4 regions of the Streptomyces sp. NPDC087845 genome follow, and region 3 is predicted to be linked to each of the others. Evidence: riboswitches for the same ligand, from Rfam matches in the RefSeq annotation. Region 3 holds a riboswitch; each other region holds the start of a gene.

Region 1 (5,568 bases), on a different contig from region 3:
GTGCTCGAAGTACTCGGCGTACCCCTCGGGCCCGAACTCCCGCCCCAGGCCGGAGTTCTTGTAGCCGCCGAAGGGGCCGAGCATGTCGAGGCTGAAGGTGTTCACGCTGTACGTGCCCGTCCTGACCCGGCGGGCGACGTCGATACCGCGCTCCGTGTCGGCGGTCCAGACGCTGCCGCTGAGGCCGTAGTCGGAGTCGTTGGCGATCCGTACGGCCTCGTCCTCGTCGTCGTACGGCAGGAGGCAGATGACGGGGCCGAAGATCTCCTCGCGGGCGACGCGCATGGAGTTGTCGACATCGCCGAAGAGGGTCGGCTCGACGTACCAGCCCCGCTCCTGGGACGCCGGACGGCCGCCGCCGGCAAGGAGTTTGGCGCCCTCGTCCTGGCCGATCCGGATGTAGTCCAGCGAGCGCTGCTGCTGGCGCCGCGCGACGAGCGGGCCGAGTTCGGTGGCGGGGTCGAGCGGGTCGCCGATCTTCAGCGCGCCCGCGGCGGCGGCGAACGCCTCGGCCATCTCGTCGTAGCGGGAGCGGGGGGCGAGGATCCGGGTCTGGGCGACGCACGCCTGGCCGTTGATCATCCAGGCGAAGGGGACGATGCCCGCGACGGCCGCGTCCAGGTCGGCGTCCGGGAGGATCACGGCGGCGGACTTGCCGCCCAGCTCCAGCGTGACCCGGGTGAGGTTGCGGGAGGCGACCTCCATCACCCGGCGCCCCGCGGCCACGGACCCGGTGAACGACACCTTGTCGACGCCGGGATGCCCGACCAGGTACTCGCTGACCTCGCGGTCGGCCGGAAGGATCGACAGCACCCCCTCCGGCAGCCCGGCCTCGGCGGCGATCTCGGCCAGGACATAGGCGTCCAGCGGGGTTTCGGGCGAGACCTTGAGCACGGCGGAGCAGCCGGCCAGCAGCGCGGGCGCGAGCTTCGCGGCGGCGGTGAACTGCGGGACGTTCCACGGCACCACGGCCGCGACCACGCCGACCGGCTCCCGCCGCACCAGCAGCGGCCCGAGAACCCCGTCCCGCCGCTCCTCGTACGAGAAGGAGCGGGCCACGGTGATCGCCGCGTCCCACACCATCATCGCGGCGAGCGCCTGCACCATGACACCGGACGTGTACGGGGTGCCGTTCTGCGCGCTGATGACCCGGGCGATCTCCTCGTACCGCACGGCGAAAGCGTCCTTGATCCGGGTGATCACCGCGATCCGCTCGTCCACCGTCATCCGCGGCCAGGGCCCCTCGTCGAACGCCCGCCGGGCAGCGGCGACGGCCCGGTCCACATCCCCCTCGCAGGCATGCGGCACCCGGCCGATGACCTGTTCGGTGTGGGGCGAGACGACCTCGATGACCTCCCGGCCCAGCGGATCGACCAACTCCCCGCCGATGAACAGTTTTCCGTGTTCGACAAGCTCGGTCATGGCTGCTGCCTCCCGCGACCCGGCGCGTTTCCCGACTCACCAACTGACTGCGTGTCAGAACTGATACCAGTTCCAGTTCCAGGAGTCCACGGCCACGACAGCGCGGGGCACGGACGGCCGCCGCCGTGCCGCCCGGCCGGTTTCCTCGCACGTCCGTCGCTTCCGGGGCGTTCCGCGCGGGTAGGGACGAGAACGACCCCCGTCCCCCACGCACCTGTCCAAAAGTCCATACGCCCAGGAAGGGAATCACGTGTACACCCCGTCCCGCACCGAACCACATCATCCATCAGCCCCCCGGCCGGATGCCTCCGAGCATCCCCTCATAGGCGCCTGGCTGCTCAGCAGCGTCGCCATCGTGGACGTCTCCGGCCGCACCCTCGAACACCCCCTGGGGCAACGTCCGACAGGGCTGATCACCTACACCACCGACGGCCACATGTCCGTCAGCGTGCTGAACCCGGACCTGGATTCCGAACCGGCGGCGGAGCCGGAGTCGACCGACTCGGTCGACTCCGCGACCCTGCTCAGGACCTCTCCGTACCTGGGGTATGCGGGAACCTACGAGGTGACGGGCGACCGGGTCGTCCACCACCTGCACATCGCGTCGTTACGCCCCTGGGTCGGCACCCAGCAGGAGCGCCGCTGGGAAGTGGAGGGGGACCGATTAACCCTGTTCCCCCCGAACGAGGGGATCGGCGAGGACGCCCGCGCCCCGCGGCTCGTGTGGCACCGGCCGGCCGCGGAGGCCGCGTGAGCGACGGCTGATCCGGGTTCACCGGCCTTCCGGCCGGCCGCATCCACTGCCCGGCGCGGGGTGCGGACCGTGAGGACCGCCCCCCACCGTTCGCGCTGACGCGGGAACCGTGGTCCGCGTGACGCGCGGCGCACGCGGACCACGGACGGAAGAGATGGTCGACCGGGGCTACTACTGAAACAAGTTCTCGTTACAGTGGGCGCGGTGCACCGCACACCCGTACGTCCGGTACACCGGCCATGCCTCGGAGAGAGAGGGCGAGCCCATGACGCAGGTGACCGACCACGGCGGGGGCGTGCACAGCATCAAGGTCCCCATCCCGGACAATCCGCTCGGCCACACCCTGGTGCACGTCCTCGACACCGATCGCGGGCCGGTCCTGATCGACACGGGCTGGGACGACCCGGAGGCGTGGGACACGCTCACCGCCGGGCTCGCCGCCGTCGGCGCGGATGCCGGTGACGTCCACGGCGTGGTCGTCACCCACCACCATCCCGACCACCACGGCCTCTCCGGGCAGGTGCGCGAGGCGTCCGGGGCCTGGATCGCCATGCATGCGGCGGACGCCGCGATCGTGCGCCGGACCCGCGAGTCCCGGCCGGGCACCTGGCTGTCGTATCTCGTGGCGAAGCTCACCGCGGTCGGTGCGCCCGAGGAGCATCTCGCGCCGTTGCGGGCCGCCGCGGCCGAGCGGGGCCGGGCACACACCCTGCCCGGTCAGCGGGCCGCGCTCCCGGACCGGGAGATCGTTCCCGGGGAGCTCCTCGACCTGGCGGGGCGCACGCTGCGGGCCATCTGGACGCCGGGGCACACACCCGGCCATGTCTGCCTGCATCTGGAGGAGCGGCATCCGGGGAATCTGCCCGGCCGGGGCCGGCTCTTCTCCGGGGATCATCTGCTGCCCGGGATCAGCCCGCACATCGGGCTGTACGAGGACCCGGACGACGCCGCGGTCACCGATCCCCTCGGCGACTACCTCGACTCGCTGGAGCGCATCGGCAGGCTCGGGGCGGCGGAGGTGCTGCCCGCCCATCAGTACGCGTTCGCGGACGCCGCGGGGCGCGTACAGGAACTCCTGGCTCATCACGAGGAGCGGCTGACCGGGCTGCTCGGGCTGCTGGCCACCGCCCTGACGCCGTGGGAACTGGCCGAGCGGATGGAGTGGAACCGGCCGTGGGACCGGATCCCGCGCGGCTCGCGGAACATCGCCGTCTCGGAGGCCGAGGCGCATCTGCGGCGGCTGGTGAAGCTGGGGCGCGCGGAGGCCGTGGCGGGGAGCGACCCTGTGACGTACATCGCGGTGTGACCACTCCGCGAAGGGCTCTGCCGCGGCCACCGGCCCGGAACCCGCCCTTCCCCGCCCGGTACAGTGTGCGAGTCGTCATCATGCCCGTTCAGGGGGAAGCCGGTGCAAATCCGGCACTGACCACGCAGCCGTGAACCGTCGTTCCAGGCGGTGAGCCGGAATGCCCTGTCCGCGGTCGTGACCGGCTCCCGCCACCGGAACCCCGGTGGTCGGCACCGTCGAGGAATACGGGGCCGGAGCCTGGTGCCTGAGCGTGCCTGTGCCCGGATCCCCCCACAGGAGAGGCCCCGCCCGCCATGACCGTACGCCGCAGAGCAGCAACGCTCGCCGCCACCGCCACCGTGCTCTGTGCGGCCGCTGCCCCGGTCGCGGTCGCAGCGCCGTCCCCGTCGCCCTCGCCGTCCGCGGCGCTGCCGTCCGGGCTGTACGGCACGAAGGACCCCACCTACGACGGCGTCTGGCGGCAGTCGCTCGCCTTCCTCGCGCAGCGGGTCGAGGGCGTCACGCCCGCCGCGAAGTCGGTGGACTGGCTGATCTCCCAGCAGTGCTCCAACGGCGCCTACGCCGCGTACCGGCCCGACGTCTCCCAGCCGTGCACCGGGAAGACCGTGCTGGACACCAACGCCACCGCGGCCGCCGTCCAGGCGCTCGTCGAGGTGGGCGGGCACCGGGACACCGTGAACGACTCGGTCCGCTGGCTGAAGTCCGTACAGAACGAGGACGGCGGCTGGGGCTACTCCCCGGGCGCGGCCAGTGACGCCAACTCCACCTCGCTGGTGATCGGCGCCCTCGCCCGGCAGGGCCAGCGGCTAGGCGACATCACGACCCACGGCGGCAAGACCCCCTACGCCCCGCTGCTGGGGCTCGCGATCCCGTGCGGCGGCAAGGACGGGGGTGCCTTCGCCTACCAGCCCGACAAGGCCGGGAAGCTCGCCGCCAACGCGGACGCCACCGCGGCCGCGGTGCTCGGCACGATGGGCAAGGCCATGGCCGTCGGGAACAACGCCTCGGCCAAGGCGCCCACCTGCCACCCGGGGCCGGGGCCGGGGCTCACGCCCGAGCAGGCCGCCCAGAACGGCGCCCACTACCTCGCGGACGCACTCGCCACCAGCGGCCATCTCGACCTGGCGCCGATGCCCGGAGCCGCCGACTCCACCCCGCAGCCCGACTTCGGCAACACCGCGGACGCGGTCGTCGCGCTGTCCGCCGCGGGCCACCAGGACAAGGCCGCCAAGGCCGTGGCCTGGCTGAAGAAGAACTCCGGGGCGTGGGCCGAGCAGAACGGTCCCGCCGCCTACGCGCAGCTGATCCTGGCCGCCCACGCCACCGGCTCCGACGCCCGCGACTTCGGCGGCGTCGACCTGGTCGACCGGCTGAACGCGGCCGGTCCCGTTCCGGCGGCCGTCACGACGCCCGACCCGTCCGCCGAGACCGGGTACGTGGCCACGGAGAAGGACGAGGTCCACAGCGGCGACGACGTGATCGGCGGCGTGTGGTGGTACGTCGGCATCGGTCTCGTCGTCGGTGCGGGCGCCGGCTTCCTGATCAGCGGGCGCCGGAAGAACCAGCAGCTGTGAGGCGGGCGGGAAGGGCAGCCGCCCTCCTGGTGGTCCTGGGTGCCGTCCTGGCCGTGCTCGGCGCGGGGACGGCGTGGGCGGACGGGTACCGGTACTGGTCGTTCTGGGAGGGCTCCGGCACCGGCTGGACGTACGCCACCCAGGGCCCGTCCCTGGTCCGGCCGGACGACGGCGCGGTGCAGGGCTTCCGGTTCGCGGTGAGCGAGGACTCGCAGGACTCGGCGCAGCCGCGCCGCTCCCCCGGGTTCTCGGAGATCTGCGCGGACACCCCGGCCAAGGACGGCAGCAAGCGGGTCGCGCTGGTCATCGACCCGGGCACCGCGGCGGACGCCCCGGCCGGGGAGACTCCTCCCGCGCCGCGTACCGCGTGCGCGCGGGTCGCCCCGGACGCGAGCACCGCGGAGGCGCTCGCCTCGGTGGCCAAGCCGTTGCGCTACAACAGCGGGGCGCTGCTCTGCGCCATATCCGGCTATCCGGGCTCGGGCTGCGGCGAACAGGTCTCGGGCACC
Region 2 (5,568 bases), on a different contig from region 3:
CTCGTCCTTGGTCTTGTCCCCGTGGTTGTACTTCTTGACCAGCTCGACGAAGTCGGTGATGCCCTTCTGGGCCTCGGGGGTGGAGAGGGTGGACTTCCACTCCTTCTTGCCCTCGTCGTACTTGGCTATCTGGCCGCCCTCGGCAGCGACGTAGGACATCGCGGCGTACCAGTACCGACCCGGCAGGTACAGCGGCGAGAACGCCTTGTCCTTGCCGTACTTCGCACCGATCTTGTCGAGGGCGGCGGTCAGCTCGTCCTGCGTGGCGGGGAGGGTGTCCTTGCCGGTGCCGGCCTTGAACATGTCCTTGTTGTAGATCGCCACGCGGGCGCCCGCGTAGTAGGGCACGCAGTACTGCTTGCCCTCGAAGGCGCAGGTGTCCTTCAGACCCTTGATCCAGGTGTCCGAGTTCTCGTACTTCTTCGGGTCGATCTCCCCGAGGGCCCCGTTGAGGATGTACGTCATGGTCTCGGTGTTGCCGAGCTCGACGACGTCCGGGAACTTGTCACCGGCCAGAGCGGCGTCGAGCTTCTTGGCCTTGTCCGCCCAGGTCTGGTACTGGACGTTGACCTTGACGTTGGGATACTTCGCCTTGAACTGGCTGTTGACATCCTTGACCAGCTCGGGCCAGGTGCTCTGCGCGTCCGACATCAGCCAGACGGTGAGCGTCTCCTTGCGGTCCTTCGGGTCCTTGGACGAAGTCTTGTCGTCGTCCGAACCACACGCTGCGATCGAAACCAACATGCCCGCGACGCCGATCGCCGCGATGAGCTTGCGCTTCACGCCACCCTCCTCAGGGATGCTGCAACCCCTCCCCCGCGAAGACCGTCGACGAGTACTGCTGGGGCTGGGACCTGGTCTTTAATGGTTTAGACCAGTACCGGGAGCTTGGCCTAGACCTTTTGGGGTGTCAAGGGTGTATAAGAAGTGCACTCGCGTCCGTTATAGGACCGACACCTGAGGGAGGGCGACGAGCCGTGACCGGACCGTGCCACCATGTGAGCCGCGACAGACGGAGGAGCCGGTGACGGCAGCAACGCAGCAGTCGGGAAGGCGGGCCATGGGTGCCGACGGGGGCAGTACGGAGAACGAGACGGGCGCGGCCACACGGACGGCGCGCGTCCCCAAGTACTACCGGCTGAAGCGACATCTCCTCGACATGACGGACACCATGCCGCCGGGCACACCCGTGCCGCCGGAGCGGACCCTGGCCGCCGAGTTCGACACCTCGCGCACGACCGTGCGCCAGGCGCTCCAGGAGCTGGTCGTCGAGGGCCGGTTGGAGCGCATCCAGGGCAAGGGCACCTTCGTCGCCAAACCGAAGGTCTCCCAGGCCCTGCAACTCACCTCGTACACCGAGGACATGCGCGCCCAGGGGCTCGAACCGACGTCCCAGTTGCTGGACATCGGCTATGTCACGGCCGACGACACACTCGCCGGACTGCTCGACATCACGGCCGGCGGCCGCGTGCTGCGGATCGAGCGGCTGCGGCTCGCCAGCGGGGAGCCGATGGCGATCGAGACCACGCACCTTTCGGCCAAACGCTTTCCCGCGCTGCGCCGTTCACTGGTGAAGTACACCTCCCTCTACACCGCACTGGCGGAGGTGTACGACGTACGGCTGGCCGAGGCCGAGGAGACCATCGAGACCTCGCTGGCCACCCCGCGCGAGGCCGGACTGCTCGGCACCGACGTGGGCCTGCCGATGCTGATGCTGTCCCGGCACTCGCTCGACGGCCGGGGCGAGCCGGTGGAGTGGGTGCGCTCGGTCTACCGCGGTGACCGGTACAAGTTCGTGGCGCGCCTGAAGCGGCCGACGGACTGATCCCCGGCGCGGCGACCAACCGTTTCCGGCCACCGCCCTCTCCGTACAACCGCCTCGGCCCTCGTGGGATCCAGCACTCCACGGGGGCCGTTCGCGTGCCCCGGTCCGGACCAAGTTCCGTACACTTGAAACCATTTCGAACATTCACGCCCATTCGCGGGACCGTTTCCGGACCGCAATGCGGACGGGGGGTGACGGTGACCGGATTCCTCCCCTAGATTTCCTGCGCATTACACCAGGTGATCAGCGAGGGGACGGAGTCGCCACATGCCAGCAGACCCAGCAGACCCAGCAGACCCAGCAGAGAATCCACCCACCGTCACACCTGTACGGGTGGTCATCGCCCTCTGTCTCATTGCGCCGTTCGTGGCGATGCTCTGGGTGAGTTCGTACGCGAAGGTGGACCCCTCCTTCATCGGTATTCCGTTCTTCTACTGGTACCAGATGCTCTGGGTGCTGATCTCCACCGCGCTCACGATGCTCGCGTACAAGCTGTGGCAGCGTGACCAGCGCGCCCGCAAGGGGGGTGCGTCGGCATGAAGGACGGCGTGAACGGCGTCGCGCTCGGCGTCTTCATCTTCTTCTTCCTGGCCGTCACGGTCATGGGCTTCCTGGCGGCACGCTGGCGGAAGGCCGAGAACGACGCGAGTCTCGACGAATGGGGCCTGGGCGGACGGTCGTTCGGGACCTGGGTCACCTGGTTCCTGCTCGGCGGCGACCTGTACACCGCGTACACCTTCGTCGCCGTTCCCGCGGCGATCTACGCGGCGGGCGCGGCCGGCTTCTTCGCCGTGCCGTACACGATCCTCGTGTACCCGCTGATCTTCACCTTCCTGCCGCGGCTCTGGTCGGTCTCGCACAAGCACGGGTACGTGACCACCTCGGACTTCGTCCGCGGGCGCTTCGGCTCGAAGGGGCTGTCGCTGGCGGTCGCCGTCACGGGCATCCTCGCCACGATGCCGTACATCGCACTCCAACTCGTCGGCATCCAGGCGGTGCTGGACGTGATGGGAGTCGGCGGCGGCGAGAACACCCACTGGTTCGTCAAGGACCTGCCGCTGCTGATCGCGTTCGCGGTGCTCGCCGCGTACACCTACTCGTCCGGCCTGCGGGCGCCCGCGCTGATCGCGTTCGTCAAGGACGGGCTGATCTATCTGGTCATCGCGGTGGCGATCATCTACATCCCGATCAAACTCGGGGGCTTCGACGACATCTTCGCCAAGGCGGGCGAGGCGTTCTCGCAGAAGAACGCGGCGGCCGGCAAACCGGTGGCCGGACTCGCGCCCGGCGAGGCGGGCCAGTGGGGCTACGCGACCCTGGCGCTGGGCTCGGCGCTGGCGCTCTTCATGTATCCGCACTCGATCACGGCGACGCTCTCCAGCCGCAGCCGCAACGTGATCCGGCGCAACACCACGATCCTGCCGCTGTACTCGCTGATGCTGGGTCTGCTGGCGCTGCTCGGCTTCATGGCGATCGCCGCCGGGATCAAGGTGGACAACGGGCAGTTGGCCATCCCGCAACTGTTCGAGGACATGTTCCCGGACTGGTTCGCGGGCGTCGCGTTCGCCGCCATCGGCATCGGCGCGCTGGTGCCCGCCGCGATCATGTCGATCGCCGCGGCGAACCTCTTCACCCGCAACATCTACAAGGACTTCCTGAAACCGGACGCGACCCCCGAGCAGGAGACCAAGGTCTCCAAGCTGGTGTCGCTGCTGGTGAAGGTCGGCGCGCTCGCCTTCGTCCTCACCATGGACAAGACGGTCGCGATCAACTTCCAGCTGCTCGGTGGGATCTGGATCCTCCAGACGATGCCGGCCCTGGTCGGCGGCCTGTTCACCTGCTGGTTCCACCGCTGGGCGCTGCTCGCGGGCTGGGCGGTCGGCATGGTGTACGGGACGGTGGCCGCGTACGGCGTCGCGAGCCCGACCCAGGCGCACTTCGGCGGGTCGTCCAAGGAGATCCCGGGGATCGGTGAGATCGGGTACATCGGTCTGACGGCATTCGTGCTGAACGTGGTGGTGACGGTGGTGCTCACCTTCGTCCTGAACGCCGTGAAGGCGCCCGCCGGGGTCGACGAGACCTCTCCGGCCGACTACACGGCCGACGCCGGCGACCTGGGCGTCCAGGTGGAGCTCCCGCCGGCCACGGCCGGGGCTCCCGGCGGCCACTGACGGCCGCGCCGATACCGTGCGGACGGCCCGTCGAGCCCCTCCAGCGGGGCGCGGCGGGCCGTCCGCACGGTCGGGGTCCCGCGGCCCGCAAGAGGGCCGCAGAGCCCGTTCTCCGGGTCCGAGTTCTGTTGCGCGACACAACATGTGGGGGCTGCCTCATCGGGCGGCCCCCACATGTATGCTCATCCTCGCTGTCGCCGCAGGGGAATCCGGTGCGAATCCGGAACTGTCCCGCAACGGTGTGTTCGGTGTGCTTTTGCGCACCCCCGAGTGAGTCCGAGGACCTGCCGGCAGCGCATCCGGCTCGACCGAACCGGATGCCAGACGTCCGGGCCTCGCGGATGGGCCGGTGGACGCCGAGTGGAGTACTGCCCTGCCCCGGGCCCGCCTCTGCCCGGCTGCCCCGTTCCCCGCCGGCCCCGAGCCGAGCGAGGGAGAGCACCACGTGACCATCGCGCCAGCCGATCCGGCTTCAGTCGCCCTGTCCGAAGCAGTCGAGTCCGAGGCGACCGCATCCGACGGACCGGGGACCGCGCTGCTGCGGACCCTGACCGACCTCACCGCCGATCTGCCCGACACCGACCCCGGTCGCGTCGCCGCCGCCGCGCTGCGCGGCCGCAGCGCCCGGGCGGACGAGGCCGAGCTGCGGTCGCTGGCCACCGAAGCCGCCGCGGGGCTGATCTCCGAGGACCCCGCCTACTCCCGGCTCGCCGCCCGGCTCCTGACCCGCACCGTCGCGGACGAGGCGGCCGGACAGGGCGCGGTCTCCTTCTCCGCCTCGGTCGCCGTCGGGCATCGCGAGGGACTGATCGCGGACCGTACGGCCGCGTTCGTCGCGCTGCACGCGGCGGCCCTCGACGCGCTGGTGGAGCGTTCGCTCGCCGACGGCGCCGACGACCGCTTCGGCTACTTCGGGCTGCGGACCCTGCACAGCCGCTACCTGCTGCGCCACCCGCACACCCGCCAGGTCATCGAGACGCCCCAGCACTTCATGCTGCGCGTGGCGGCCGGGCTCGCCGAGGACGACTCGCAGCGCGCCCTGGACGAAGTCGCGGCGCTGTACGGGCTGATGAGCCGGCTCGACTACCTGCCGTCCTCGCCGACCCTGTTCAACTCCGGCACCCGCCACCCGCAGATGTCCTCCTGCTATCTGCTGGACTCCCCGCTCGACGAGCTCGACTCGATCTACGACCGCTACCACCAGGTGGCGCGGCTCTCCAAGCACGCGGGCGGCATCGGTCTCTCGTACTCCCGCATCCGCGCCCGCGGTTCGCTGATCCGCGGCACCAACGGGCACTCCAACGGCATCGTGCCGTTCCTGAAGACGCTCGACGCCTCCGTCGCCGCGGTCAACCAGGGTGGCCGCCGCAAGGGCGCTGCCGCCGTCTACCTGGAGACCTGGCACGCGGACGTCGAGGAGTTCCTGGAGCTGCGCGACAACACGGGCGAGGACCAGCGGCGTACGCACAACCTCAACCTGGCGCACTGGATCCCGGACGAGTTCATGCGCCGGGTCGACGCGGACGGCGACTGGTCGCTGTTCTCGCCCGCCGACGTGCCCGAGCTGGTCGA
Region 3 (5,568 bases):
AGTCGTCGGAGGCGGCCAGGGCCCCGTCCACGTGGGCGTCGCCCAGCACCTCGCGGCGCACCTTCATGCCGGGCTCGTACGGGTCGGCGCGTCCGGTGGTGGCGGCCTCCGGCGGTGCGGCGGCGGTGATCTCCGCGACGGGCAGCACGGGGGTGGAGAGCTGCGGAGTGGAGGGCGGGACGGGGATGGCCGCGAGGGTGTCCTGCCAGGCCGCGGAGAAGTGGGTGAGCAGCAGGTCGGTGACGGCTCCGGGCTGCTCGACCGGGGCGAGGTGGGAGGCGCCGGGGACGAGGGCGAGCCGGGCGTCGGGTATGCCCGCGACCAGGGTGCGGGCGTCGCCGGGCCCGGTGACCCGGTCCTCGGCGCCGACCAGGACGAGCGTCGGGACGGTGATGCGGCCGAGTTCGCTGCGGATGTCGAAGGCGGCGAGGGCTTCGCAGGCGGCGATGTAGCAGCCGGGGTCGGTGGTGCGGACCATCTGGACGGCCCACTCGACGATGGCCGGCTGGGCGGCGGCGAAACCGGGGGTGAACCAGCGCTCCGGCGCGGTGCGGGCCATCGGCTCCAGGCCGTTGGTGCGGACGACCACACCGCGCTGGCGGAACTCGTCGGCGCTGCCGAACCGGGGCGAGGCAGCGACCAGGGCGAGCGAGGCGACCCGGTGCGGGTGGCGCAGCGCGAGGTCGGCGCCGATCGCGCCGCCGAGGGAGCAGCCCGCGTACCCGAAGCGCTGGACGCCGAGCCCTTCGAGGGTGGCCAGCAGCCGGTCGGCGAGTTCGGTGACGGCGGAGGCCGGGTGGGCGGGGGCGCCGCCGTGGCCGGGAAGGTCGAAGCGGAAGACCCGCCAGTGCTGGATGAGCTCCGGTATCTGCCGGTCCCACATGTGCCATGAAGTACCGAGGGAGGGCCCCAGGATCAGGATCGGTGCGTCTTCCGGCCCGTCAAAGCGGTATTGCAGGGTGTTCGGTGGTGTCTCGCTCACCCGTCTGACCCTCTCACGTATCACGAAATCTCACATCGCCGGGGCGAACCTAAGGGCTGTCCCGTAATCCCTGGCGGGCGTGCGACGTCGGCTACGGCGCCTCGCCGCGTTGTCGGAACGCCCGAATACATCCAGTATCCGGGCGTCCCTCCGCCTTGCGGTGCACCGCATCCGACGCCGCACGCCGATCCACCAGGGACTACGGGACAGCCCTCAGCGATTCGCCTCGGCGGACATCACGACCGGGGCCCCGGACCCCACAGAGGCGCTCGCTGAGCATCAAAGAGCCGCCCGCCCCCTCTATCCGATCCAGAGGGGATGGGCGGCTCATCGAGGCCCTGTTCCTGCTGGCCGGCATCGACCGCGGCCTGGCCGAGAGACACGCCCTCGACCCCAGAGACCCGGTGCGGCAGGCCATCGCTCAGCTCGGGCCGCTCACCGCCGCACATGACGTCACCATCCGCCTGGAAACCGGGCCCGTGGAAGTCACCGGGGACCCCGTCCTGCTGCGCCACCTCGTCACCAACCTGGTGCGCAACGCCATCCAGTACAACCACCCCGGCGGCCAGGTCCAGGTCACGGTTCAGGGCAACCGGCTCGCTGTCACCAACTCCGGGAAGCACATCGCTCCCGACCGGATGCCCGCTCTCTTCGAGCCGTTCCGTCGACTGCGCGCCGACCGCACCAGCACCTCCGGCCAGGGGCTGAGCCTTTCCATCGTCCGCTCCATCGCCCATGCGCAGGGCGCGAACATCTCAGCAGCGCCCGGTCCCGGCGGCGGCCTGACCATCACGGCCGAGTTCGCCGACGTCCCGGACCGCAGCAGTGCCACCGACCACGCTTCGAGGTGACATCGCGCAGACGGTCTCAGCCGTACGCGACCTCGCTGTACACACCCTGGCCAAGACGGTCGTCCGCTCCCAGGACCGGGCAGCGTTCGTCGTCAACGCCCCTTCACACACGGCTCCCCGGGCAGATTCCGTGTCACATGTCACGTTCCGGGATGTGAACAGCGGCGCCCCAGGGGCAGCCCACCCTCTAGTCTGGCCGGTGCAGCTGGTTCGCCCTGTCCGCCAGACAGGCGCGTCGCAAGAGGGAACCCGGTGGGAATCCGGGACTGCCCCGCAGCGGTGAGTGGGAACAACCGCCGTCATACGCACTGGATCCGGTCGGATCTGGGAAGCGACGGCCAGTAGGTGTCCGCCTCGGCGGACGTGCCCGCGAGTCCGAAGACCTGCCCGTTGCCCGCACCCGAACCCTCGTGTGCGGATATCCCGGTGACCTCGTGGGCGGGTCGGCGTAGATACCAGACGGACGAGCGCCCCGGGGGCGCAATCGATCCGTCCGGTCCGTCATCCCTTCGCGTCCGTGTCCCGTCTCCGGGATCTCAAGGAGTCATCTCGCGAAGGAGATTTCCGTGACACCGAAGTCCGCAGCCGCGGCAGCACAAGCCACCGTGTACGGCTACCCCCGCCAGGGCCCGAACCGGGAACTGAAGAAGGCCATCGAGGGTTACTGGAAGGGCCGCGTCACCGCCGACGCCCTCCGCGAAACGGCAGCCGGCCTGCGCCGGTCCAACTGGAAGCAACTGGCGGATGCCGGCGTCCACGAGGTGCCCACCGGCGACTTCTCCTACTACGACCACGTCCTGGACACCAGCGTCATGGTCGGCGCCGTCCCGCAGCGGCACCGCGAGGCCGTCACCGCCGACACACTCGACGGCTACTTCGCAATGGCCCGCGGCACCCAGGACGTGGCGCCGCTGGAGATGACCAAGTGGTTCGACACCAACTACCACTACCTCGTCCCCGAACTCGGCCCGGACACCGTCTTCACCGCAGACTCCACCAAGCAGGTCACCGAGCTCAAAGAGGCCATCGCGCTCGGACACACCGCCCGGCCCGTACTCGTCGGCCCGGTCACCTACCTTCTACTGGCCAAGCCCGCCCCAGGGGTGGCGGCCGACTTCGAACCGCTCACCCTGCTGGACCGGCTGCTGCCGGTCTACACAGAGGTACTCGCCGATCTGCGTGCCGCCGGCGCGGAGTGGGTCCAGCTGGATGAGCCCGCCCTGGTCCAGGACCGCTCCCCGGCCGAACTGAACGCCGCCGCCCGCACCTACCGTGAACTCGGCGACCCGACCGACCGGCCCAAGCTGCTCGTCGCCTCCTACTTCGACCGGCTCGGCGCAGCCCTCCCCGTACTGGCGAAAGCCCCGGTCGAGGGCCTCGCGCTGGACTTCACCGACGCCGCCGCCGCCAACCTCCACGACCTCGCCGCCGCCGGCGGACTGCCCGGCAAACGACTCGTCGCGGGCATCGTCAACGGCCGCAACATCTGGATCAACAACTACGAGAAGTCCCTGTCCACCCTCGCCACCCTCCTCGGCCTCGCCGACCGGGTCGACGTGGCCGCCTCCTGCTCCCTGCTGCACGTCCCCCTCGACACGGCGCCCGAACGGGACATCGACCCTCAGATCCTTCGCTGGCTCGCCTTCGCCACGCAGAAGACCGCCGAGATCGTCACCCTCGCAAAGGGACTGACCCAGGGCACCGGCGCGATCACCGCCGAGATCGCCGCCAACCGCGCCGACCTCGCCTCCCGTACCAACTCCCCGATCACCCACGACCCCGCCGTACGGGCCAGGACCGCAGCCATCACCGACGCCGACGGCCGCCGCTCCCAGCCGTACACCGAGCGCACCACCGCCCAGCGAGCCCACCTCAAACTGCCACTGCTGCCGACAACCACCATCGGCTCGTTCCCGCAGACAAATGAGCTGCGCGCGGCCCGCGCCGACCTGCGCGCAGGACGGATCGACACGGCCGGTTACGAGGAGCGGATCAAGGCCGAAATCGCCGAGGTCATCACCTTCCAGGAAAAGACCGGCATCGACGTCCTGGTCCACGGCGAGCCCGAACGCAACGACATGGTGCAGTACTTCGCCGAACAGCTCACCGGCTACCTCGCCACCCAGCACGGCTGGGTCCAGTCCTACGGCACCCGCTACGTCCGCCCACCGGTCCTCGCCGGCGACATCTCCCGCCCCGAACCGATGACAGTGCGGTGGACCTCATACGCCCAGTCGCTCACCGAACGCCCCGTCAAGGGCATGCTGACCGGGCCCGTCACCATGCTGGCCTGGTCCTTCGTCCGCGACGACCAACCACTCGGCGACACCGCCCGGCAAGTCGCCCTCGCCCTGCGCGACGAGGTCGACGACCTCGAAACCGGCGGCACATCGGTCATCCAGGTCGACGAACCCGCCCTGCGCGAAACCCTGCCACTGCGCACGGCGGACCACGCCACGTACCTGGACTGGGCCACCGAGTCCTTCCGCCTCACCACCAGCGGCGTACGACCGGACACCCAGATCCACACCCACATGTGCTACGCCGAATTCGGCGACATCGTCCAGGCCATCGACGACCTCGACGCCGACGTCATCAGCCTGGAGGCCGCCCGCTCCCACATGCAAGTCGCCCGCGAACTCGCCACACACGGCTACCCGCGCGAAGCAGGCCCCGGCGTGTACGACATCCACTCCCCCCGCGTACCCGACACGGACGAGGCCGCCAGCCTCCTCCGCAAGGGACTGAAGGCCATCCCCGCCGAACGCCTGTGGGTCAACCCCGACTGCGGCCTCAAGACCCGCGGCTGGCCCGAGACCAAGGCATCCCTGGAGAACCTGGTCACCGCCGCCCGCACGGTCCGCAGCGAGCTGCCCGCGTCCTGACCCGTAGGCGCCCCAAGGGCCGGGGCACCCACCAGTGCCCCGGCCCCGGCGCCGGCGCCGCGAGCAGTGCGCCGCAGCGGAGACGGAGAGGGGGCCCGCCGGTGTCCGGGGCCCGGTCCTCGGCCTGGAGCCCCGGACGCCCGCCGACGTGCTGGACCGCCTCGTGGCGGCAGGTGAGCTGCTCGGGGTCCGGGAGCGGAAACCGAGCGGTGCCGGACCGGCCTGCGCCGCCGCCCGGATCGTCCTCCCGGTCGGCAAACCCCCTGCGCGAGCCCACCGCTGACCTCCGCTCAAACTCCGGGAGGCAGGCCGGTCCAGACCAGAATGATCACAATTTAGGTTAGGCTAAGCTAAGAGAATCTTGGCAGTTCGGGCCCAACGGTGCGCACGTCATCAGGAGAGGGAGGTCACCCGTGGACTCACCCGGCGTCGACTCCTGCGCGGCCGTCTCGGCAGACTGCCGCGTTCGCAGGGCCGCGGCCGGCGGACCATCGGCGGGGCCGGTAATGAACCTCGGGCCGTCGCACGGGGCGGCCGGGGTGTTCACCCCGAACCCTGTGCAGGCCGCGCCCGTCCGCCGGTCCCGGCACGCGGTGTCCCATGGCGCGCAGTCCGTGGTCGTCCTCGACTCGGACGGGGCCGACGCCTGTACCGGCCCCGGGGGCGAGGGCGACCCCCGGGCGGTGGTCGAGCGCACGGCGCGGGCCGTCGGCGCCGAGGCCGGTCGGGTCGCGGTGTGCTCCACCGGGCTCATCGGCGTCGGGACGGCCACGGACCGGGGGGCGGCGGGCATATCCACGAAGGCCGTACACGACGTACGCCTCGATCCGGCACGCCGGCAGGCAGCGGG
Region 4 (5,568 bases), on a different contig from region 3:
GCGCACCGATGCTCTCCGTGGTCAGGATGCGGAGCCCTACGCCGACGCCGAACAGGGCCCCCACAGCGATGACTCCGACCACGGCGGTCAGGAGGGGGCCGGCGAAAGAGGCGGTGAGCGCGGGTGCCACGATCAGCAGGGGGCCCAGCGGCACGTCGGGCCCGGTCGTTGCATCGGCCAGCACGATGGCTGTGATCAGAGCGAGCGGGATCGCCAGCAGGGCGTCTCTGGCCTGCCAGGAATGTTGGCGGAACGAGAGCCGCCGCCATATACCCATACGCCTGAATTTTACCTTACAAGGGCGACCACAACGGCGCGGCAAGGCGCCAATGAGCGGCACACACACCGTGCTCCACGACCTTCACGGCCTGATCGAAGCCGAACTTCCCCTGAACCGCGCTCCTACGAAGCGCTCGTCACCGCCGTGCTCGCGTGGGAGAACCCGCACCTCGAACCCCGCGACTACGAACAGATCGCCCTCCAGCCGACCGGTCACGCCCGCGCGATCGCCGCCGACGGGCAGCGCCACGCCACTGCCCTGCCGAAGAACGGCCGCGGCGCCCATGCCGAAATCGTCCTCCGCGAAGCCGCCGGACGCCTGTCCGCACCGCTGGATCCGCCCGGTGTACGAACCGCGTAGACCGGCGCGAACGCGGAGGTGTCGGCCACAGCGCTGTCGGCGCGGCGGGGGAGGGGAGGGCGGACGAGGGCATCGCCGGGGATGCAGACCACGGCGCGGCCATCAGGGATACGCCGGGGATACGGCCCGACGAGCTCACGGGGGTACGGCCCGACGAGATACGGCAGGGGATTCCGTTACCCGGGAAACGGCGGCCATTCGTGTGACAGACCGGTATTTGTGTGACCACGCCGTTTGGCACGGGAAAGCATGGCTACCGGACACCAACACGCGTGCCCGTTCAGCGACCGGTCTGATGCCGCCCCTTGCGCACCTCGGACCGGGCGAAGGGAGCAACGCAGATGATTGCTGTGCGACGCGTGGCCGCTGCCACGATGCTGGCAGCGCTGGCCGGCATATCCGCGCCTTCCGCGTTCGCGGCGGCCGCGGCCACCGATGACGCGCCTTTCCTGAAGGCGATCCATCAGGGAAACCTCGCCGAGATCGCAGCCGGACAGGACACGGGCAAGAACGCCACAACGGCGTGTGTGAAGACGGTCGGCGCCACACTGGTGCGCGACCACAGGAGGCTGGACGCCGACGTCAAGGCGCTGGCGGGCAAACTGCACGTTACTCTGCCGGCCGGGCCCTCCCCGGCGCAGGAGCAGGCATTGGCCGCCGTGCGGGCCAAGGCGGGTACGAGCACGTACGACGTCGCGTGGCTGAACACCGAGGCCACCGGGCACGTGGAAGCGCTGGCCCTGATCGACCAGGAAATGGGAACGGGGAGCAACGCCGAGGTCAAGGCGGCCGCCCGGGCGGCCCGCCCCGTGGTGGCGAGACACCTGGAACTGCTCCGGGACTGCAAGGCGGAGATCGACAGGTCGTGATCCCCACGGGCACCGGCGGCGGCCTCGGCGGCGATGACCACCGCACCAGCCGGACCCGCGCACCGGCGTTGGGCGCCGGAGAAGCCGCGGCCCCCGGTGGCGGTCGCAGTGGAGACACCCCCGAGCGCCGCTGACGGATCGCCAGGACAGGCCCCTGGTTTCGCGGGGTCTTCACCAGGGATGCGGGACGTGCGCGTCGGCCGTGGGCCGGATGGCGGTCACAGGCCGGCGCGCATCGGGGTCCCATCTGTACCGCCCACTCCAGCCCAAGGCCGGCCAACTGTTGTGTCCAGGAACGGCTTTTCTGGTCAATGGGGGGTCTGTCAAACGAACGGCCCTGTCTCACATTCGGTGGTGACGGAGGGTGTCGGTTTGCCGTTGACGTGATGTGCGTGATGTCAACGAGCTTGTAGATGTGGTGTTTTCGGGGCTGTCGCCGCTGGTCATCGAGGCCGTTTCCGACGAAGGCGAGGGGATTGTGGTGCGGGCTCGGACGCCGGAGGACCCGGTGCCGTGTCCGGGTTGCGGAGCGCCGTCCGGGCGGGTGCATGGCTCTCACCTGCGGACGGTGGCCGATGTGTCGGTGGACGGGCGGCGGGTGATGGCCCGAGTGCGGGTGCGGCGCCTGGTGTGTCCCACGCACGGCTGCCGCCACACCTTCCGCGAACAGGTGCCCGGGGCGCTGGAGTGGTACAGCGCCGCACTACCCGTCCGACCAGGCAAGTCAAGGCCGTGGTCGAGGAGTTAGCGGGCCGGGCGGGTGCACGCTTGCCGGCGATACCCGCGATGGGCGTCTCTCGTCACACTGCCCTGCGCGCCCTGATGCGCATCCCGTTGCCCACCGGGCGGGTGCCCCCGCGTGATCGGCGTCGACGACTTCGCGCTGCGTCGGCGGCATCGCTATGCCGCCGTCGTGATCGACGCCGAGACCCATGAGCGGATCGACGTGCTGCCCGACCGCACGGCCGACACCCTGGAGGCACGGCTGCGCGCCCATCCGGGCGTCGAGGTCGTGTGCCGCGACGGCTCGGCCACCTACGCCCAGGCCATCCGCCGTGCCCTGACCGACGCGGTGCAGGTTGGTGATCGCTGGCATCGGTGGCACAACCTGTGCGAGGCCGACCTGAGCGAGGTGAAGGCGCACAGTAGCTGCTGGGCCACCGTGCTGGACGCGCCCCTGGATGACGGGCCCCGCGCCCAGACCACCCTGGAGCGCTGGCACCAGGTCCACGACCTGCTCGACCAGGGCGCGGGCCTGCGGAGATCCGAGGGTGGTCGGGCGCTGTCGATCGGCGGAAGTGTCACGGTGACCCAGTCCGCGTCGGTACTTACAGCCGTTTCTGGCGGCTGCGAATGTGCGTCGGTCGGGCATCGGCGGACGCGGGGGTCTCGATGCCGCTGTCGGTCTCTCGCGTGTGGTGCAGGTGGGTGCGAGTCATCGCACGGAGGCCGTGTGCCGAGTTGGGGAAGCCTTGCCCTCCGTGCTCGTGCGGCGCCGCTTCGCGGCCCGCGGCAGTCACATGAGTGAACCTGCGGATATGTGAGCACCGGGCACGACAATGTGGCGCGCATGACCTGTCTCCGGTCCCCGTAAGTGCGGTGTCCCGGTTGGGAGGCCGGGCTGTCTTGGCCGGCATAGGCAGGCACGTCACGTTGGCCTCTGGTGACATTCCGTCGATCGGCAATAGCATGCGAGTGCTTCGGCGTTCTCGGAGCGACAACTCAATGCGTGCGCGCTCAGGGGGAAGCCGGTGGGAATCCGGCGCTGACCTGCAACCGTGTGTGGCCCGTCCGGGCCGCGAGTCGGAGAACCCGGTGCGTGACGTGCACCGCTTCCCACTGTCATGGTCTGCAGCGTGAAGCCCGCAGCACCGCTCTCGTGCGTCTCACCGTCCGTTCAGCGGACGGCTGCGCCAGGCAGCGGTCTGTCGGCCGGGGCGGCAGACGACCCATACCAGGAAGGCACTTCCGTGCACCTGATATCCGCCCGCCGTACCCTTGTTGCCTCGGCCGCCCTCGGCCTGGCTCTCACCTCCGCTCCCGGTGTCGCTCACGCGCAGGGCACGGCCTCGACGAACGCCGCCGTCAAGGTGACTGTGACCGTGAAGGGGCCGGACGGGCGTCTCTTCAACGGAAAGATCAAGACCAAGGGACACGACGTGACCACCGCCACCGGTGGTACGCACAGATGCGACGGCACCAACGGGGGAGCTCAGCCGAGCGCCGTCCCCACACCGACCGCGGCCCTCGACGACGCTGCCCGCAAGAGACACTTCACCTGGGACGGTGCCTGGTATGCCTCGTTCGACGACTTCTCGGTCGACACCATCAAGAACGTCAGTGGTGGAGGTGTTGCCTACTGGAACATCTCCGTCAACGGCACGCCGACCCCTGTCGGCGGATGCCAGTTCAAGCTGAATGCCGGGGACAAGGTCACCTTCACCTGGACCACCTTCTAGAACGGTCTCGCCTCGTCCGCTGTGACCGCCGCCCCGGCCCGCACGCCGTGCAGCACATGTGCCAGTATCTCGGCTCCGCGCACGACCCGCGGGCCGGGGCGGTTGAAGTAGGCGGGGCCGTCCAAGACCCAGACGCTGCCCGCCTGAACGGCGGGCAGGTCGTCCCAGCCGGGGAGTGAAGTGAGCGCATCCCTTTCTCTCAGGGTGCGTTCCGGCGGGAAGCCGCACGGCATCACGAGGAGCACGTCCGGACGCGCAGCGCGTACCTGATCCCACGTCATGGGCTCGGTGTGCTCGCCCGGCTCCGCCAGCAGCGCCTCGCCCCCGGCACAAGTGATCTGCTCGGGCACCCAGTGACCCGCAGGCCACAGTGGATCGAGCCATTCGACGGCCACAACCCGAGGCCGGGGGCGGCCCGCGACCAGCCCGGACACCTCGTACAGGCGACGGCGCAAGGCGGCCTGGCTCTGCTCGGCCCGGTCACGGACCCCGAGCAGCTCACCAACCGTCACCAGGCAGTCCAGTACGTCCGAGAGTGTCCGGGGCTCCAGGCTGAGCACCCGGGTCTCGGTGTCCATGACCCGGACCGCCTGGCTGACGCGCTCGTAGGAGACGGCGCACACGTCACACAGGTCCTGGGTCAGCACCACGTCCGGTGCCAGAGCGGCCAACGCCTCGGTGTCCAGCGTGTAGAGGGACGAGCCCGAGTGCGCCGAGCCGCCGACCGCGTCCGAGATCTCCCTGCTGCTCATCTCGTCCTGCGCGAGGTCCGCGCCGGTGACCACCGGAACGGACCGCACGTCCTGGGGCGGCCAGTCGCACTCGTGCGTCCGGCCGACCAGCTGTCCGGCCAGTCCGAGCTCGGCCACGATGTCGGTCGCGGCCGGGAGGAGGGAAACGATGCGCATGTCCGTGACTGTAGACCGCTCTGCGGCGACCGGGCTGCTGTGTGGCCCGGTCGCCGCAGAGCGGACGTCGATCATTTGGGAAGGTCAGGCACCCCAGCGCAGGGCGATCGTGTCACCGGCGTTGATCACCTTTTCGCGGGTGGCCGTGGCGAAGGAGGAGCCGTCGACGCCGGCCTTCCAGGTGTTCGAGCCGCTGTTCGCCTTGCCGTTGAGGGCGGTGATCGTGCCTGTTCCCGAGGAGGGGGTCACGCCGCTCACGCAGCCGGACGGGGTGGCGGCGCTCGCGGCAGCGTCCAGCACGGCGCCGAGCGTCGTGGTGGTATCGGTGGGGGTGAAGGCGACGGAACACGCCTTCAGGTTGCCCGCGCCGTCGTCCACGGTCAGGGCCAGTTTCGTGGCGGTGCCTGAGGTGAAGGTGCTCTGCGCCACCCACTGGGGTGCGCCGCTGGTGGCGGGAACCGGGGGAGTCGCGGTGAAGCCGCCTCCCGCGACGGCGCGCAGTCCGTCGATGGATGCGTAGGCGGAGGGTGTGGTGTCGCTGGGCAGGTACTTGAAGCCGCCGCCGGGGTTGAATTGCTGGGTGATGAGGAAGTCGACGGGGGTCTTGCCGGCGGAGGTGAGGAAGTCGCCGGTCTGCGGGTTGATGCCGCAGGCGTTCAGGCCGGATACGGCCCAGCCGTTGGAGTCGGTGT

Evidence for each region. A riboswitch is a leader RNA that binds a small molecule or an ion and turns the genes downstream of it on or off. The one in region 3 is predicted to bind cobalamin.
Region 1: another riboswitch for cobalamin. It lies ahead of ACIOMQ_RS12470 (prenyltransferase/squalene oxidase repeat-containing protein); the one in region 3 lies ahead of metE (5-methyltetrahydropteroyltriglutamate--homocysteine S-methyltransferase).
Region 2: another riboswitch for cobalamin. It lies ahead of ACIOMQ_RS35805 (ribonucleoside-diphosphate reductase subunit alpha); the one in region 3 lies ahead of metE (5-methyltetrahydropteroyltriglutamate--homocysteine S-methyltransferase).
Region 4: another riboswitch for cobalamin. It lies ahead of ACIOMQ_RS24090 (DUF4430 domain-containing protein); the one in region 3 lies ahead of metE (5-methyltetrahydropteroyltriglutamate--homocysteine S-methyltransferase).

What each region holds. Positions count from the first base shown of each region.
Region 1 covers NZ_JBIUVC010000004.1:101,156-106,723, forward strand. The annotation lists gene ACIOMQ_RS12455 (aldehyde dehydrogenase) at 1-1,422, opposite strand, end outside; gene ACIOMQ_RS12460 (lipocalin-like domain-containing protein) at 1,673-2,176, shown strand; gene ACIOMQ_RS12465 (MBL fold metallo-hydrolase) at 2,442-3,482, shown strand; cobalamin riboswitch at 3,535-3,670, shown strand; gene ACIOMQ_RS12470 (prenyltransferase/squalene oxidase repeat-containing protein) at 3,779-5,059, shown strand; gene ACIOMQ_RS12475 (SCO2322 family protein) at 5,056-5,568, shown strand, end outside.
Region 2 covers NZ_JBIUVC010000021.1:103,337-108,904, forward strand. The annotation lists gene ACIOMQ_RS35785 (sugar ABC transporter substrate-binding protein) at 1-783, opposite strand, end outside; gene ACIOMQ_RS35790 (GntR family transcriptional regulator) at 1,061-1,825, shown strand; gene ACIOMQ_RS35795 (DUF3311 domain-containing protein) at 2,159-2,365, shown strand; gene mctP (monocarboxylate uptake permease MctP) at 2,362-3,996, shown strand; cobalamin riboswitch at 4,172-4,303, shown strand; gene ACIOMQ_RS35805 (ribonucleoside-diphosphate reductase subunit alpha) at 4,442-5,568, shown strand, end outside.
Region 3 covers NZ_JBIUVC010000003.1:71,651-77,218, forward strand. The annotation lists gene pcaC (4-carboxymuconolactone decarboxylase) at 1-982, opposite strand, end outside; gene ACIOMQ_RS09560 (sensor histidine kinase) at 1,387-1,833, shown strand; cobalamin riboswitch at 2,023-2,239, shown strand; gene metE (5-methyltetrahydropteroyltriglutamate--homocysteine S-methyltransferase) at 2,400-4,718, shown strand; gene ACIOMQ_RS09570 (bifunctional ornithine acetyltransferase/N-acetylglutamate synthase) at 5,225-5,568, shown strand, end outside.
Region 4 covers NZ_JBIUVC010000009.1:285,065-290,632, reverse strand. The annotation lists gene ACIOMQ_RS24110 (SpoIIE family protein phosphatase) at 1-277, opposite strand, end outside; gene ACIOMQ_RS24105 (hypothetical protein) at 425-640, shown strand; gene ACIOMQ_RS24100 (DUF4142 domain-containing protein) at 982-1,509, shown strand; partial or broken gene ACIOMQ_RS24095 (ISL3 family transposase) at 1,928-2,767, shown strand; cobalamin riboswitch at 3,216-3,344, shown strand; gene ACIOMQ_RS24090 (DUF4430 domain-containing protein) at 3,480-3,968, shown strand; gene ACIOMQ_RS24085 (cobalamin-binding protein) at 3,965-4,876, opposite strand; gene ACIOMQ_RS24080 (hypothetical protein) at 4,961-5,568, opposite strand, start outside.